DNA from 4 places in the Catenulispora sp. MAP12-49 genome. Region 4 is predicted to be linked to each of the others. Evidence: riboswitches for the same ligand, from Rfam matches in the RefSeq annotation. Region 4 holds a riboswitch; each other region holds the start of a gene.
What was found. A riboswitch is a leader RNA that binds a small molecule or an ion and turns the genes downstream of it on or off. The one in region 4 is predicted to bind cobalamin.

Region 1 (4,175 bases), on a different contig from region 4:
ACTCCCCGCCGACCCGGATGTCGCCCTGGTACGCCAGGATGCCGACGATCGCCTTGAGCAGCGTGGACTTGCCCGCGCCGTTCGGACCGAGCACGGCGTGCCAGGAGCCGGAGGCCACGGCGAGGTCGACCCCGTGCAGGATCGGCTTGTGGTCCAGCCTCACCCGCACCCCGGCGGCCTTGACCGCGCTCACCGGTCCCGCTCCCGCGTCGCCCGCAGGATCACCAGGAAGAACGGCGCCCCGACGAACGAGGTCACCACCCCGATCGGCAGCTCGGCCGGCGCCAGCGCGGTCCGCGCGAGCAGGTCGGCCAGCACCAGGAACGCACCGCCCACCAGCAGGCTCATCGGCAGCAGCAGCCGGTGCCCGGGCCCGGCGACCCGCCGCACGACATGCGGCACCACCAGCCCCACGAAGCCGATGATCCCGCTGACCGCCACCGCCGTCGCGGTCGCCAGCGAGGCCGCGGCCAGCACGATCAGCCGGGTGCGCACCGGGTTCAGGCCGAGCGTGGCGGCCTCGTCATCACCGAGCGCGAGGACGTCCAGATGCCGCGCGTGCACCGTGACGATGAGGACACTGATGACGGCATACGGCAGCGCCAACCGCACCAGCGACCAGTCGGCGGAGGCGAAACTCCCGAACAGCCACGAGTACACCTGCCGCACATCGGTGGTGCTCCGCTGCATGACGAACGCCTGCACCGCCCCGACGAACGAACTGACCGCGACCCCGGCGAGGATGAGCGATGCGGTCCCGCCCCGACCCACGAGCGTGCCGAGCACATAACTGGCCAGCACCCCGCCGAGCGCCCCGACGAACGCGGCCAGCGGCACCGCACCGATCCCCGCCACGGTGTGCTCGGGCCCGCCGCCGTAGACGATGACGAGAGTCGCGGCCATCCCGGCACCGGCGGAGGCCCCGATGGTCCCGGAATCGGAGAGCGGATTGCGGAAGACACCCTGATACGCAGCCCCCGCCTGCGCGAGCAACGCCCCGACCAGCGTGGCCAGGACGACGCGCGGCAGCCGGATCTGGTCCAGCACGCTCTGCTGCACCGGCCCGAGCCCGGTGTGCAGGTCGACGAAGGGCAGCTTGTCCAGCAGCGCCTTGGCGGTGCCGGCGACCGGAAGGCCCGCGGCACCGCCGAGGCTGGAGACCAGGACGGCGAGGAAGAGGACCGCAGTCGCGGCGAGGAGCGCGATGGTCGGGCGAGCGATGGTGAAGCGGGCGAGGCGGCGGCGCGGGGGAGTCAGATCGCTGGTGGTCGCGCGGAGATCAGTCCGGCCGCCGTCGGCCGCCGCCGTCACCTGCCCAGCGTCGACCGCCGCGGCTTCGGCGCCCCCCGCCGCCGCCGCGTCGGCATCCGCGTCCGCTCCCTGCCGCCGCATCGCGGTGGCTCAGCCCTGGGCCTGGTTCACGGCCTTCGAGATCTGCTGCACCAGATCCACCAGGCGCGGGCCCCAGCGGGAGGCGATGTCGTCGTCCATGCCGACGACCGTGCCCTTCGCCGCGTTCTTCACCGCCGGGATCGCGGACCAGCCGGGGCGGGCGGCGACGGTGGCGGAGGTCTGCTGGCAGCACTTGGTGTCGGCCAGGAAGATCAGGTCGGGGGCCGCGGTGACCAGGTACTCGTCGGACAGCTGCGGGTAGCGGCCGCCGGTCTTGTCGGCCGGGTCGGCGATGTTGGTCAGGCCGAACTGGGCGAAGATCGAGCCGATGAAGGTCTTGGAGGTGGCGCTGTAGTTCCCGGGGGTGCCGACCTCGTAGTAGTACTTCAGGGGCGTGGCCGGCTTCTTCGTGGCCGCGATCGCCTCGGTGATCTGCTGCTTCATGCCGGCGACCTCGGTGGCCGCGGCGGCGGTGTGGCCGGTGGCGGCGCCGAGTCCGGTGATCTGGGTGTAGGCGTCGTCCAGAGTGTTCGGGGCGTCGAACCACAGGACCGGGACGTTCAGCTTGCCGAGCTGCTCCACGATCTGCGAGCTGTCGTCGGCGACGACCACCAGATCCGGGTTGTACTTCGCTATCGCCTCGGCGTTCGGCTTGTAGCCGGACAGCGTGGTCTTCGGAGCGCTCGCGGGGAAGTCCGACTGGTCGTCGACCGCCGTGACCTGCGAGCCGGCACCGATGGCGAACAAGTCCTCGGTGGCCGACGGCGACAGCGACACGATCTTCCTCGGCTCGGCCGCCAGCTTCACCGCGCCGTTCTTGGCGGTGATCGTGGCCGGGAAGGCGGCCGCGGACGAGGCGGCGGACGTGGCCGACGTGCTGCCGGAAGCGGCCGGGGCCGACGCCGACTTCGACGACGAACACCCGGCGGCCAGCAGCGCCGAGGCCGCGACGAGGCCGACGGCCACGCGCCGCGTCGAATTGTGCAGACGAGAATGCACGAGGTCAGCTCCTCCGGCTGATCCGCGGTCCCCGCCGCGCGCGCCGACCCAGGCAGGCGTGACGCGCACACAGCCGGACCGCCCCGAACCTCGAGGGCCGAACCTTGGCACATCGCATGAGGCGACCTGGCTCGCTCCCGGCAGGGAGCTCACAGTTGCGGGACAGCGCCGGATTTTCACCGGCTTCGCTGCACACGATGTGGACGGCGCACCGCCGTCGCCCATGACGCTAGCAAGCACTCGGGCACTCGCCTAACGACAAAAGGGGCGACGGCCGGTGATCTGCGCTACTCCAGGGCCTCTGCGCTACTCCAAGGCCTCTGCACTACTCCAAGACCTCTGCGCCGCTTCAAGGCCTCTGCGCTACTTCAGAACCCCCGCGCTGCCTCACGGCCAGACCGGCGCCCGCTTCTCCACGAACGCCCGCACGCCCTCGGCCCGGTCCGCCGAGAACGCCGTGGCCCGCCACGCCCCGTCCTCCACGTCCAGCCCGGCGGCCAGCGGCAGGTCCGCGCCGACCTTCAGCGCGTGCTTGGCGTTGCGCACCCCGATCGGCGAGTTCTTCGCGATCTGCTGCGCCAGCTCCAGCGCCGCCCCGCGGGCCGTCGAGGTCCCCGGCACCCGCCGGTCGACCATCCCGAACCGGTCGGCCTCGTCGGCGTCGATGCGGCGCGCGGTGAAGATCAGGTCCGCGGCGCGGTTCATGCCCACGCGCCGCACCAGCGTCTGCGTCCCGCCGCCGCCGGGGATCACGCCGACCGAGACCTCGGGCAGCCCGAACACCGCGCCGTCGTCGGCCACGATCAGGTCGCAGCCCAGCGCCAGCTCGCAGCCGCCGCCCAGGGCGTAGCCGGAGACCGCGGCGATGACCGGCATCGGCAGCGAGCCGAACGCGCCCCACGTCCGCCGGAACGCCGGCCGGGTGGCGACCAGCTCGGCGTCGCTCATCTGGTTGCGCTCCTTGAGGTCCACGCCGACGCAGAACGCGTGGTTCTTCCCCTCGGCCGCGGGCGGCGCCGACGACACCACGACGGCGCGCACCGCCGGGTCCTCGGCCAGCTCCGGCGCGACGTCCCGGATCGCCGCGGCCATCCCGGTCGAGATGGCGTTCATCGCCGAAGCGCGGTTCAGCACGATCTCCGCGACCACGCCGTTGCCGGACGCCGGGTGCCGCCGCAGGAGTACGCCGTTGTAATCCTTCTCCGATACCTCGTTCATGGTGCCCACAGTATGAGATGGAGGTCAGAAGCCGAACGGGAGCCACGGCGCGATATCGCTCACAAAAGCCCGCGACGCCTCGGCCAGCGCCCCCGGCCGCAGCTCCTCGACCCGACCCGCCCGGCCGAGCGCGGCCAACGCAAAGCCGCCGAGGTAGGCCGACCCGAGCTCGCGCGGCCCGAGCACCAGATCCGCCGGATCCGTGGTCCGCTCGCAGACGGCTCCGGAAGCATCACCGCTGAGCCGCCACCGTCCGGTGTTCCACGGGCAGAACGGATCCGAGACCTCGAACACCGCGTCCACCGGCGCCGCGTACCGCCGCGCCGTCAGGGCCCGGTCCACATCCACGAGCCGCACATACACATCGTCCTGCAGCCGCGGCACCGCCTGCCGGGGATCGGCGAGCAGGAACATCAGCGGGGCGTCGGTCGGCACGTCGGCATGGACCTCGCTGGTCAGGTCGATGTCCAGCAGGAAGCGCCACATCGCGACGGAGGAGGCGAGGTCGCGGCCATAGACCTCCTTCGCGCGCACCTTGCAGTCCGGGCGCGCCGGGTTGTCCCAGT
Region 2 (4,175 bases), on a different contig from region 4:
CCAGGAACAGGTTCAGCGACTGCGACTGGTCGACGAACGGCCCGCGCGCGGCGGCCAGGTCGATCAGCGCCTTCTGCGGCAGCTCCCACGCCGTCCGGTACAGGGCCCTGATCTCCGCCGGCAGCGCCTCGACGCCCTGCACCGACCCCTCGGCGCGCTTGATCGTCTCGCGCACCGCCGGGGTCCACAGCCCCAGCGCCTTCAGCTCGCCGACCAGCGCGCTGTTGATCTGCAGGAACTCGCCCGAGAGCGTCTCGCGCTTGAACAGGTTCGACACCTGCGGCTCGATGCACTCGTAGCAGCCGGCGATGGAGGCGATGGTCGCGGTCGGGGCGATCGCCACCAGCAGCGAGTTGCGAAGGCCGGTGGCCGCGATCCGGCCGCGGACCTCGGACCAGCGCGTGGCGAGTTCCGGGGAGGTGGCGACGTTCCACAGGTCGGGCTGGAGCGCGCCGCGGGCCGCGCGGGTGTCCGCGAACGCCGGGTGCGCGCCGAACTCCTCGGCCAGCCCGGCCGAGGTCTCCAGCGCCGTCAGGTAGATCTCCTCGGAGATCCGGGTCGACAGCTCCCGGGCCCGCGGGTCGTCGAACGGCAGCCGCAGGGCGAAGAACGCGTCCTGCAGCCCCATCAGGCCCAGCCCGACCGGACGCCAGCGCGGGTTCGACGCCGCGGTCTGCTCGCTCGGGTAGTAGTTGATGTCGATGACGCGGTCCAGGAAGACGACGGCGGTGCGGACCGTGGCGCGCAGCCGGTCCCAGTCGACCGCGTCCCGGGACGGCGTCAGGTGCGCGGCCAGGTTGATCGAGCCCAGGTTGCAGACCGCGGTCTCGGCGTCGGAGGAGACCTCGATGATCTCCGTGCACAGATTCGACAGGTGCACGGTGTTACCGGGAACGCCGGTCTGGTTGCACAGGTTGTTGGAGGCGTCCTTGAACGTCATCCAGCCGTTGCCGGTCTGCGCCAGCGTGCGCATCATCTTCCCGTACAGCTCGCGCGCCGAGACCTGGCGGGCGTAGCGGCCCTCGGCCTCGGCCTCGCGGTACGCCGCGTCGAACTCCGCGCCCCACAGGTCCGGCAGCTCCGGCACCTGATCCGGGTCCATCAGGGACCAGACGCCGTCGGCCTCGACCCGCCGCATGAACTCGTCCGGGATCCAGTTGGCCAGGTTCAGGTTGTGGGTGCGGCGCGCGTCCTCGCCGGTGTTGTCCCGCAGCTGCAGGAACTCCTCGATGTCCGGGTGCCACGGCTCCAGGTACACACACGCCGCGCCCTTGCGCCGGCCGCCCTGGTTGACCGCCGCGACCGAGGAGTCCAGCGTGCGCAGGAACGGCACGATGCCGTTGGAACGGCCGTTGGTGCTGCGGATCAGCGCGCCGCGCGAGCGGACGCGGGAGAAGCCGATGCCGATGCCGCCGGCGAACTTCGACAGCCGCGCGACCTGGTGGTAGCGGTCGTAGATGGAGTCCAGCTCGTCGCGCGGGCTGTCCACGAGGTAGCACGACGACATCTGGGTGTGCCGGGTGCCGGAGTTGAACAGCGTGGGGGAGCTGGGCAGGTAGGCCAGCGAGGACATCAGGCGGTAGAAGCCGATCGCCTCCTGCGGGTCCTGCGACAGCCCGGCGGCCACGCGCAGCAGGAAGTGCTGCGGCGTCTCGATGACGCGCCGGGTCACCGGGTGGCGCAGCAGGTAGCGGTCGTAGACGGTGCGCAGCCCGAAGTACTCGAACCGGAGGTCGCCGTCGGGGTCGATCGCCGCGTCGAACTCCGCCGCCGAGGCGGCGACCAGGTCCGCGGTCACGTCGCCGATCAGGCCCTCCCGATGCCCGACGGCGATGGACGCGCTGAAGGAGGTCGCGCCCTGGCCCGCGGCCTCGGCGGCGACGACCTCAGCGAGCAGGCGCGCTGCGAGCTTCGAGTACTGCGGCTCCTCGCCGATCAGCTCGGCGGCGCTCTGGACGGCGAGGTCGGCGATCTGCTCCGCGGTCGCGGCCGGCGGCAGGCCCGCGAAGGTCTTGCGGGCGACGCGGCCCGGGTCGACGTCGGGCAGGTCGGCGGACCAGACGGTGATCCGCTGTTCCAGAGCGTGCTCGGTTTCCGCGACCTGATCGGCCTCAGCAACCTGCGCACCAGCCGTGGCCTGCTCCAGGGTGACCGTCACAACCTTCTCCTCGCCAGTCGTAGGTCCGGTCCGGACCGATGGCGAGCAGACACCGGAAGGCGCGCTGAAGTCGCGACGCGTTCCGCCGTCAGCCGTCCCACGCGGCGTCGGACCAGCCGTGCCCCACGTCCGGGCACGGCACCGCTGGCAGGTCTTCGGACTCGCGGGCGTTCCCGGGGAGCCGAAAAGCGCTCCGGGACCCTACTGGCCGTCACTTCCCAGGCCCGCCCGAAGGCGTTCGGTGGCCCAGTGTGCACGACGGCGGTCGTTCCCACTCACCGCTGCGGGGCAGTCCCGGTTTCGCACCGGGTTCCCTCTTGCCTCGGCCGTCGCCCTGTCGGGGGAGGCGGCCGAACCAGCTGCGTCGGACACCATATCTTGTGGCGGGCCGGAATCTCCAATCAACATGCTGTATGTCAGAGGGCTTCTGCAAGATTCAGTCCACAATGCAAGGATGGAGCATGGCCAAGTTGATCTATTCGGCGATCGCCTCGCTCGACGGGTACGTGGAGGACGCCGGCGGCGCGTTCGAGTGGGCCGCGCCCGACGAACAGGTGCACATGTTCGTCAACGACCTCGAACGTTACGTCGGCACGTACCTCTACGGCCGCCGGATGTACGAGACGATGCGCTACTGGGAGACCGAGGGCGCGAGTCCCGGCGGATCCCCTGTGGCCCGGGACTATGCGGGGATCTGGCGGGCGGCTGAGAAGATCGTCTACTCGCGGACGCTCGAATCCGTGTCGACCGCTCAGACACGGCTGGAGCGGGAGTTCGACGCCGACGCCGTCCGGCGGCTCAAAGAGGCCTCGCCCTCGGACCTGACCATCGGCGGTGCCGAGCTGGCCGGCCAGGCGATCGCCGCGGGCCTGGTGGACGAGATCCAGCTGCTGCTGAACCCGATCCTGGTGGGCGGCGGCAAGCCCGCCCTGCCCCAGGATGTGCGCGTGTCGCTGGAACTGGTGGACGAGCGCCGCTTCGCCGGCGGCGTCGTGTTCCTGCGCTACGCCGTCGTGGGCTGACTACTGGAAGGTCGCGTGCGCCGGCCGCAGGTAGATCCGCACGCGGGCCGGCGCGTCGCCCACCGGGCCGTCCATCGGCAGCGCGTAGCGGTCGGCCAGGACGGCGAAGAACTCGCCCTCCGGGTCCGGCTCGATGCGCTCCACGGTGCCGCGCAGCTCCAGGTAGCGGTACGGCGCCTCGGGGTCGTTGATCGAGACCGCGGCGCTCGGGCGCTCGCTGAGCTCGCGGTACTTCGCGCGCTTGGTCGAGGTGGTGAAGGACAGGAACTCGCCGTCCCACAGGAACCACATGGGGTTCACGTGCGGGGTGCCGTCGGCGCGGATGGTCGCCAGGTGGCAGAAGACCGGGCGCTCGAGCAGGTCGGCGTGGGAATCGGGGATGACGGACATGCCTCTACTCCAACGCGGTGTGCGGGAACGGGCAAGGAGAGAGTCGGACTTGCTGCGATCACGAATCGTGATCGCCGGGGGCTGCGATGCCCGTGCGCATCACGGCCCACCACTCGGCGACCCGGTCGGCGACGTCGGCGTGGCCCGCCAGGATGCCGGACACGTGCTGGACGCCCTGGAAGCCGGCGATCGAGGCCCGGGCCAGGGCCGCGGGATCGGCGCCGGGGCGCAGTTCGCCCTGTTCGGCGGCGGTGTGGAAGAGCCCTGTCGCGGTGGCGATCCAGTCCACGAAGGGCAGGGGCACCGGCTCGGCGATCTGGGAGCGCTCGGCCTGCAGGCGGACGGTCGCGCGGACGACGGGGTCCTCGCGGATCTGCGCCGCCACCCGGGCGAAGATCTCGCCGAGCAGGTCCAGCACGCGGTCGTTGCCCGGCCGGGCTTCGGCGATCACCGCGGGCCACTGCTCGTAGCACTCGCGCAGGATCGCCACGACCAGACTCGCCTTGGCCGGGAAGTGGAACGCCAGCGCCCCCTTGGTGACGCCGGCACGCGCGGCGATCTCGCTGGTGGTGGCCGCCGCGTAGCCGACCTCCGCGAAGCACTCC
Region 3 (4,175 bases), on a different contig from region 4:
CTTGTAGTGCAGCCAGTACTGGTTGATGGCCGTCAGTTCGGCGGTGAGCTGCTCGTTGAGGAACGCGATGATGTCCTTGTCACCCTGCATGGCGTCCGATATTGCCAGAGCCGCCGACCGGTGGGGTAACGGCGTGTGCGCGGATTGCGCCGAAAGAGGGAGTGCCTGGGCGCGCGGAATCGGGCCGGGACCGGCCGGGGGAGTGGGACTCGGATCAGCCGGTGGAGCGGTCCGCGATCAGCCCAGGGCGGGCAGCGCGGCCGGGCAGTGCGGCGCGTGCTGGAAGACCGGGGTCGCGGTGCGTGCCGCGGGGACCGGGACCGGAGCCGGCTTGTGGGCCGGAGCGTGGACCGGAGTCCTCTCCGGCAGCCGCTCGGCCTCGGGCATGGCCTCCGGCGGCGCCGAGTCCGCGACCCGCGCTGCGGCCAGCAGGCAGCTCAGCCGCTTCACGCACGTCCCGCACGCCGAACCCGCGCCGGTGGCCTTGCGGACCTGCTTGACGGACTTGGCGCCGAGCGCGACGGCAGCGTCCACCTCGGCGGTGGTGACCGCGTGGCATATGCAGGCGTACAAGCGGGGCTCCGGCTGTCTGCGAGGTCGCCAGCGGCGATCGATCGGTACTTAGGGGAGCCTAAGCTACCTATCGCCCGCTGCCAAGTCCCCGCGGTACGTGCCGTGCACCACATCTGGGACGATGGTCTCCATGGGGCAGCCGGGATCAGGGGTGGACACAGACGCCGGGACGGCGCGGGCTGACGAGCGGCTCCCTCCCGGCCAGCGCATGCAGCGCGGCGAGTGGCCGGTGCTGCACTACGGCCCCGTGCCCCGCTTCAAGCCCGCGAGCTGGGACTTCCGGGTCACCGGGGCCACCGCCGACGGCGAGGAGGCGGTCTGGTTCCACGAGGAGTTCGGCGCGCTGCCCACCGTCGAGGTGATCGCCGACTTCCACTGCGTCACCAAGTTCACGATGCTCGACGCCTCCTGGCGCGGCGTCTCCGGCCGCACCATCGTCGATCTGGCGCCGCCGGCCCCGGACGCGACGCACGTCACCGTCTGGGCCGAGTACGGCTACAGCTCGAACCTGCGCCTGGAGGACCTGCTCCGCGAGGACGTCGTGTTCGCCACCCACCACGACGGCGCGCCCCTGACCCCCGAGCACGGGTTCCCGCTGCGGCTGATCCTGCCGCACCGGTACGCCTGGAAGGGGCCCAAGTGGGTCCGGGGCATCGAGTACCTCACCGAGGACCGCCGCGGGTTCTGGGAGGAGCGCGGGTACCACAACATCGGCGACCCGTGGGAGGAACAGCGGTACTCCTATCAGGAGGACCCGGGGGACGGGCCTCCGCTGTAGTCCGGCGCCAGTCAGCCGGCCGTCAGACAGCTGGCCGCCCGTCAGCCGGCCGTCAGTCAGCTGGTCGCCGGTCAGCTGGTCCGGATCCGGCGCAGCACGGCCCGCCACAGCGACCCGGCGGGCCGCCCGAGCGTGCGGAGCGGCTCCTGGGGGTCGGGCGTGTCGCGTTGCTCACCCCGCGCCGGCGCGAACGCGCCGCCGTCCAGCTCGTATTCACCCAGGACACGGGGTCTGCGCCGTCGCTCGCTCACCCTCCCATTGAGGGATACATCCGGACATCGCGCCACCCGGCGCCGCCTGGACGCGGTTTGACGGCCGGTGATCGCTGCGGGATGCTGCACGCGGGACGGTCGGCAGGAATCCGGTGCGAATCCGGAGCGGTCCCGCCACTGTGATCAGGGAGTGCCTCCCGCTTGAGATGCCACTGGAACATCAGTGTTCTGGGAAGGCCGGGCAGGCGCGCGGATCTGAGAGTCAGGAGACTACGACCGCCCCAGGCACGCCGCCCCCGCGGCGTGTTCTCTTGAGGAGACCTGTCGGGCGTGGATACCCGTGAGGAGCTGATCCGGCGTGCCGCCGTACCCGTTCACCGCCGTCGTCGGTCTCGACGACCTGCGGCTGGCCCTGCTGCTCAACGCCGTGTCCCCGGCGGTCGGCGGCGTGCTCGTCCGCGGCGAGAAGGGCACCGCCAAGTCGACCATCGTGCGCGCCCTGGCCGCGGTGCTGCCGCAGATCGCGGTGGTCCCCGGCTGCCGGTTCTCCTGTGACCCCGCGGCCCCCGACCCGGCCTGCCCGGACGGCCCGCACGCGGTGCCCGGCCAGGGCGCTCCGGCCGCCGCCGCGGCCCAGTCACGCCCGGCCCGCCTGATCGAACTCCCGGTCGGCGCCACCGAGGACCGCCTCGTGGGCTCCCTGGACCTGGAGAAGGTCCTGGCCTCCGGCGTCGCCGCTTACGAACCCGGCCTGCTGGCCGCCGCCCACCGCGGCCTGCTGTACGTCGACGAGGTCAACCTCCTGCACGACCATCTCGTGGACCTGCTCCTGGACGCGGCCGCGATGGGCGTCGCCCACGTCGAGCGCGAAGGCGTCTCGATCAGCCACGCCGCCCGCTTCCTGCTGGTCGGCACCATGAACCCCGAAGAGGGCGAGCTGCGCCCGCAGCTGCTGGACCGTTTCGGCCTGACCGTCGAGGTCCGCGCCAGCCGCGAGCCGGCCGAACGCGCCGAGGTTGTCCGCCGCCGCCTGGCCTACGAGGCCGACCCCGAGGGCTTCGCAGCGGCCTGGGAGCAGGCGGACAAGGAGACGGCCGCACGCATCGAGGCGGCGCGTGCGCTGCTGCCCGCGGTGCGGCTGCCGGACTCCGAACTGCTGCGCATCACCCGCATCTGCGCGGCCTTCGAGGTCGACGGGATGCGCGCGGACCTGGTGACGGCACGCGCCGCGACGGCGCTCGCGGCGTGGGCCGGGCGCGACGTCGTGATCGCCGAGGACGTGCGGCAGGCGGCGACACTGGCCCTGCCGCACCGCCGGCGGCGGCATCCCTTCGACGCGCCGGGCCTGGACGAGGAGCGGCTGGACGAGGCCATGGACGACGGGGATGAGGATCCTGATCCCGGTCCCGGCTCCGGCGGGCCCGACGGCGGCGGGCCCGACGGCGGCGGCTCGGGTGGTCCCGACGGCGGTGATACTTCCGGCGGCCCGTCCAACAGTGCCGAGTCAGAGCCCTCTGCAGGCGCCTCACCCGGAGAGTCATCCGCTGAGCAGAAGCAGACGTCCGGCTCCTCGCGCGACCAGGCACCCACCGCGCCCAGCGAGCCCTTCAAAGCCCGCCTGTTACAGGTCGAGGGCGTCGGCACCGGCGCCGAGGGCCGCCGCTCCCGCGCCCGCGCCACCGGCGGCCGCTCGGTCGGCGCCCGCCCCGGCGCGCGCGGTCTCCATCTGATCGCGACCGTCCACGCCGCCGCGCCCCAGCAGGTCGCCCGAGGCCGTCGCGAAGGCGCGCTGCGCCTGCGCTCCGAAGACCTCCGCGAGCCGATTCGCGAGGGCCGGGAAGGCAATCTCGTCCTGTTCGTCGTGGACGCCTCGGGTTCCATGGCCGCCCGCCAGCGCATGGCGGCCGTCAAGGGCGCGATCCTCTCGCTCCTCCTGGACGCCTATCAGCGCCGCGACAAGGTCGGCCTGGTCACCTTCCGCGGCCGCGGCGCCGAGGTCGCGCTGCCGCCCACCTGGTCGGTCGACGCCGGCGCCGCCCGCCTCACCTCGCTGCCCACCGGCGGCCGCACCCCGCTGGCCGCCGGTCTGCTCCAGGCCGCCGACGTCCTGCGGGTCGAGCGCATGCGCGATCCGAATCGGCGCCCGCTCGTCCTGATCGTCACCGACGGCCGCGCGACACAGGCCTCGCACTCCAAGGACCCCCTGGCCGACACCCGCCGCGCCGCCGCCCACCTGCTCCAGGCCGTCGCGGCCCTCGGCGGCACCGCCGTCGTCGTGGACTGCGAAGCCGGGCCGGTGCGCCTGGGGCTGGCCGCGCGCCTGGCCGCCGACCTCGGCGCCGACCACATGCCCCTCACCGACCTCGCCGCCGACGCACTCACCGCGGCGGTGCACGGCAACCGACCCCGTTCCGACCGGAAGGCCGCCTGATGCCGCAGGGCCAGCCCACATCCGTCCCCGACGACGGCCTCACCACGCGCCAGCGCCGCAACCGGCCGCTGACGATCGTGCACACCGGCCCCGGCAAGGGGAAGTCCACCGCCGCCTTCGGCCTGGCCCTGCGCGGCTGGAACCAGGGCTGGCCGATCGGGGTGTTCCAGTTCGTCAAGTC
Region 4 (4,175 bases):
CGGTGTGACAGTAGAAGCGAGAACAGTGTTCTCTCACGAGAACGATGTGCACGAGAAACCAGGAGAGCGCCATGTCCACCCACGTCATAGTCGGTGCCGGCCCCGTCGGCACGGCCACCGCCACCCTCCTCGCCGACCGCGGCGAGCACGTCCGCGTCATCACCCGTCGCGGCACCGGCCCCGACCATCCCGGCATCGAGCGCATCGCCGCCGACGCCTCGGACGCGGCGGCGCTCGCCGAGGCCGGCACCGGCGCGACCGCCCTCTACAACTGCGCCAACCCGCCCTACAACCGCTGGCCCCTCGACTGGCCGCCCCTGGCCGCCGCCTTCCTGCACGCCGCCCGCACCACCGGCGCGGTGCTGATCACCACCGGCAACCTGTACGTCTACGGCCCGCCGGACGGCCCCATGACCGAGCAGCACCCCCTGCGGCCAGCCGGCACGAAGGCCGGCGTCCGCGCCCGCATGTGGGAAGAAGCCCTCGCCGCCCACGAAGCCGGCGACCTGCGCACTGCCGAGATCCGCTCCTCGGACTACCTCGGAGCCGGCACCCAGACCCTGTTCAGCATCGCCGTCCTGCCCAAGATCCTGGCCGGCAAGCGCGCCGCCGTCCCCGCCGACCCCGACGCCCCGCACACCTGGACCCACGTCGCCGACGTCGCCCGCATGCTGGTAGCCATCGCAGACGACGAACACGCCTGGGGCCGCGCCTGGCACACCCCCAGCCCCGCCCCGGCCTCCATCCGCGACCTGGCCACCGCCGCCGCCTACCTCGCCGCCAAGCCAGAGCCCCGCCTTTCCGCCCTGCCCGCCGCAATGCTCTGGCTCGGCGGCCTCACCGACCCGATCGTCCGCGAGATGCGCGAGACGCAGTACCAGTTCCGCAAGCCGTTCGTCATGGACTCCACAGCCGCCACCGAGCGCTTCGGCATACAGCCGACGCCGATCGAGGTCGGGCTGAAGGAGATGATCGCGGCGCCGAGGGTCACGGTCGCGCGGTGAAGTTCCAGGGCGAACGGCCGCTACGGCTCCTGCCCAGTGACGTCCCACCGGTGTTCGACCCGCGCGATCTTCCAATAGGCGATCGCGGCCGCCCAGACCGCGACGAACGCGCCGACGATGACGAACCCCACATTGTTCAGGTTCAGGTTCGCGATCCAGTCGGTGACCGGGTTGACGACGCCGAACTGGTCGTGGACCACGCCGACGAGCTCGACGCTGCCGATGATCAGGGCGACGGCCACCGACAGGCCGGTGATGGTGAGGTTGTAGTAGACCTTGCGGATCGGGTTGGAGAAAGCCCAGTGGTAGGCGAAGTTCATGAAGGTGCCGTCGAGGGTGTCGAACAAGGTCATGCCCGCGGTGAACAGCAGCGGCAGGCACAGGATCGCGTACCAGGGCAGGCCGGCCGCGGCGCTGGAGCCGGCCAGGGCCAGCAGCAGCACCTCGGTGGCGGTGTCGAAGCCGATGCCGAAGAGCAGTCCGACCGGGTACATCTGGCCCGGGCGGCTGATGGACTTGGTGAGCCGGCCCAGGATCCGGTTCATGAAGCCGCGCTTGTCCAGCTGCGCGGTCAGGGCGGCCTCGTCGTACTCGCCGCGCCGCATCGCCTTGTACACCTTGTAGATCCCGATCAGCGCGACCAGGTTCAGGATGCCGATCAGGTACAGGAAGGTGCCCGAGGCAGTCGTGGACACCACGCCGAGCGACTGCCGCGTGCCGGACTTGTCGTCGGTGAGGTCCGTGGCCTGCCGGGCTCCGGCGGCGATCGCCGCGGCCAGCGCGACGACGATCGTCGAGTGTCCGAGCGCGAACCAGAATCCGACGGACACCGGCCGCTTGCCGTCGGCCATCAGCTTGCGCGTGGTGTTGTCGATCGCGGCTATGTGGTCGGCGTCGAACGCGTGGCGCATGCCGAGGGTGTAGGCGGTGATGCCGAGGCCGAATCCGAAGACCTGCTTGCCGACGGTGTAGTGATGCGGGGCGACCAGGCCGGCGAGGATCCCGAACGCCGCGACGTGCATCCCCACGATCACCGCCAGCAGACCGGCGAAGCGCAGCCAGTCGGTACGGAGCCAGCGCAGCGGCGCCGAGGACGGATTCCGGACAGGCCGGTCAGGGTTGTTCGCAGGCACGCTCACGCGGCTCGCCTCCAGCACCTCGTGGATGGTCGATTCTCGGTGCCGTGGCCGGTCTCCTGGCTGACGGGTCGACGCCCCGGCTCCGCCTTCCCAGACGCGGTCGCGTCCAGTGGCCGCCGCCGCGCGTACTCCGCGCGGCCGGCATGGAGCCGGTGCATTCCCGATCACAGTGGCGAGGGCCGCTCCGGTTTTCCACCGGTCTTCCCGAGCACCACGGCATGGTCACCGTAGCGAGCGGCCCGAAACTGGGCAAGGCGCGCCCGCTCGGCTTGACGCCACCGCGGCGCGGTGGTCAGATCCGGGACGTTGTTGGATCTGGATTTCGACGTCGCTGAGGGATGGGCTATGAGCATGCAAGGCCGCCGCGTGGGGATCCTCGCGACCGTCGTGGTGGTGATCGGCGCCGCGGTCGGAGTCGGGATCGCGGTGAGCTCGAACTCTGCCAAGCCGAAGGCCTACGTCCCGCTGACCGACGGCTCGATGGTCGCCGACAAGTATGCGAACCCTGCGAACAAGGCCACGGCCCTGGCCTACGGTCCGGCGACGGCCCCGCACACCTTGACGATCTTCGAGGACTTCCGCTGCCCCTTCTGCAGGGCGCTGGAGACCGGATCGGCGTCCGTGTACAAGGCGTACGCGGCGAAGGGGACCTTGCGGGTGCTGTTCCATCCGGTGACGCTGATCGACACCAAGGACAACGGCAGCGGCTCGTTGCAGTCCGGCAACGCCGCGGCCTGCGCCGCGCAGGCCGGGAAGTTCGACGAGTACCACGACGTGCTGTTCGCCAACCAGCCGGACGAGACCACCGACGGCTACAGCAGCACCGCGACGCTGATCGCCTTGGCCAAGCAGGTGCCAGGCCTGGACACGCCGGCGTTCGAGTCCTGCGTGAACGCCGGCACCTACAAGGGCCTGGTACAGCAGAACTGGTCGGACTTCAACGCGCTGCAATTGCAGGGGACACCGACGCTGATGCTCGACGGCAAGGCCCTGACACTGCCGGACAACTTCTGGAAGGCGTCCAAGGACGGCGCGTCGCTGGCCGGATCGGATCCGGCGGTGCTGCGGCAGGTGTTCCAGGCCGCGGGGCTTCCGGCACTCTGATCGGCGAAGGCTTTCCGCCGGCGTGCAATGTCACCCGAATGCCGCAGTCAGACCCCGACATCGGGTTGGCGCTCCGATCCGCGGAATAGCTTTGAGACATGAGCGGATCCACGCGAGACTCGGCGGAGCAGGAAAGCGGACCGACCCAGCCCGTTGCGAACGCCACGCAAGCCGCCGACGCGCTCGTGCTGTTCGGCATCACCGGCGATCTCGCCAAGAAGATGCTGCTGCCCGCGCTCTACGAACTCGTCCGCAAGCAATCGCTGGACGTGCCCGTCGTGGGCGTCACCCGCAGCGGCTGGACCATCGAGCGTCTGCGCGAACACGCGCACGACGCGGTCGCGGCTCACGGCGAGGTCGACGAGGACGCCTTCTCACGCTTCGCCGACCTACTGCGCGTGGCGCGCGTCGACTACGACGAGCCCGCCAGCTTCCGTTCGATTGCCGAGCAGACGCGCGGGAGCCGTTTCCTCGCGCACTACCTGGCCATCCCGCCCAATCTGTACGCCAAGGCCGCCGAGTGCCTCGCGGAAGCCGGACTCGCCGACCAGGCCAGATTGATCGTGGAGAAGCCGTTCGGCCGCGACCTCGAGTCCGCGCGCACACTGCAGGTGGAGCTCAGCGAGCACTTCCCCGAGGAGCGGCTCCGTCGTGTCGACCATTATCTCGGCAAGGACGCCATCGAGGACCTGCTGACGATCCGCTTCGCCAACACCCTGCTCAGCGAGCTCATGCACCGCCACCACGTGCGCGGCGTGCAGATCACCATGGCCGAGGACTTCGACGTGGCCGACCGCGGCGGCTTCTACGACGGGGCCGGTGCGGTGCGCGACGTCGTCCAGAACCACATGCTCCAGATGCTCGCTTATCTGGTCATGGAAGCCCCTCGCACCGGCGCGGCCGCCGACATCCTCGATGAGCGTGCCCG

Region 1: linked by a shared signal. The riboswitch ahead of ABIA35_RS03360 (ABC transporter substrate-binding protein) and the one ahead of ABIA35_RS12130 (HoxN/HupN/NixA family nickel/cobalt transporter) in region 4 are both predicted to bind cobalamin.
Region 2: linked by a shared signal. The riboswitch ahead of ABIA35_RS45890 (ribonucleoside-diphosphate reductase subunit alpha) and the one ahead of ABIA35_RS12130 (HoxN/HupN/NixA family nickel/cobalt transporter) in region 4 are both predicted to bind cobalamin.
Region 3: linked by a shared signal. The riboswitch ahead of ABIA35_RS19140 (putative cobaltochelatase) and the one ahead of ABIA35_RS12130 (HoxN/HupN/NixA family nickel/cobalt transporter) in region 4 are both predicted to bind cobalamin.

Annotation. Positions count from the first base shown of each region.
Region 1 is NZ_JBGCCP010000001.1:712,953-717,127, reverse strand. It holds gene ABIA35_RS03370 (ABC transporter ATP-binding protein) at 1-193, opposite strand, end outside; gene ABIA35_RS03365 (FecCD family ABC transporter permease) at 190-1,392, opposite strand; gene ABIA35_RS03360 (ABC transporter substrate-binding protein) at 1,402-2,391, opposite strand; cobalamin riboswitch at 2,497-2,622, opposite strand; gene ABIA35_RS03355 (enoyl-CoA hydratase/isomerase family protein) at 2,779-3,609, opposite strand; gene ABIA35_RS03350 (GNAT family N-acetyltransferase) at 3,634-4,175, opposite strand, start outside.
Region 2 is NZ_JBGCCP010000053.1:31,237-35,411, reverse strand. It holds gene ABIA35_RS45890 (ribonucleoside-diphosphate reductase subunit alpha) at 1-2,158, opposite strand, end outside; cobalamin riboswitch at 2,287-2,533, opposite strand; gene ABIA35_RS45885 (dihydrofolate reductase family protein) at 2,620-3,180, shown strand; gene ABIA35_RS45880 (PPOX class F420-dependent oxidoreductase) at 3,181-3,570, opposite strand; gene ABIA35_RS45875 (ScbR family autoregulator-binding transcription factor) at 3,629-4,175, opposite strand, start outside.
Region 3 is NZ_JBGCCP010000009.1:198,450-202,624, reverse strand. It holds gene bfr (bacterioferritin) at 1-90, opposite strand, end outside; gene ABIA35_RS19155 ((2Fe-2S)-binding protein) at 238-573, opposite strand; gene ABIA35_RS19150 (sulfite oxidase-like oxidoreductase) at 704-1,351, shown strand; gene ABIA35_RS19145 (hypothetical protein) at 1,423-1,602, opposite strand; cobalamin riboswitch at 1,708-1,834, shown strand; gene ABIA35_RS19140 (putative cobaltochelatase) at 1,922-3,994, shown strand; gene cobO (cob(I)yrinic acid a,c-diamide adenosyltransferase) at 3,994-4,175, shown strand, end outside.
Region 4 is NZ_JBGCCP010000004.1:445,281-449,455, forward strand. It holds gene ABIA35_RS12125 (NAD-dependent epimerase/dehydratase family protein) at 72-1,004, shown strand; gene ABIA35_RS12130 (HoxN/HupN/NixA family nickel/cobalt transporter) at 1,025-2,143, opposite strand; cobalamin riboswitch at 2,172-2,374, opposite strand; gene ABIA35_RS12135 (DsbA family protein) at 2,489-3,247, shown strand; gene zwf (glucose-6-phosphate dehydrogenase) at 3,346-4,175, shown strand, end outside.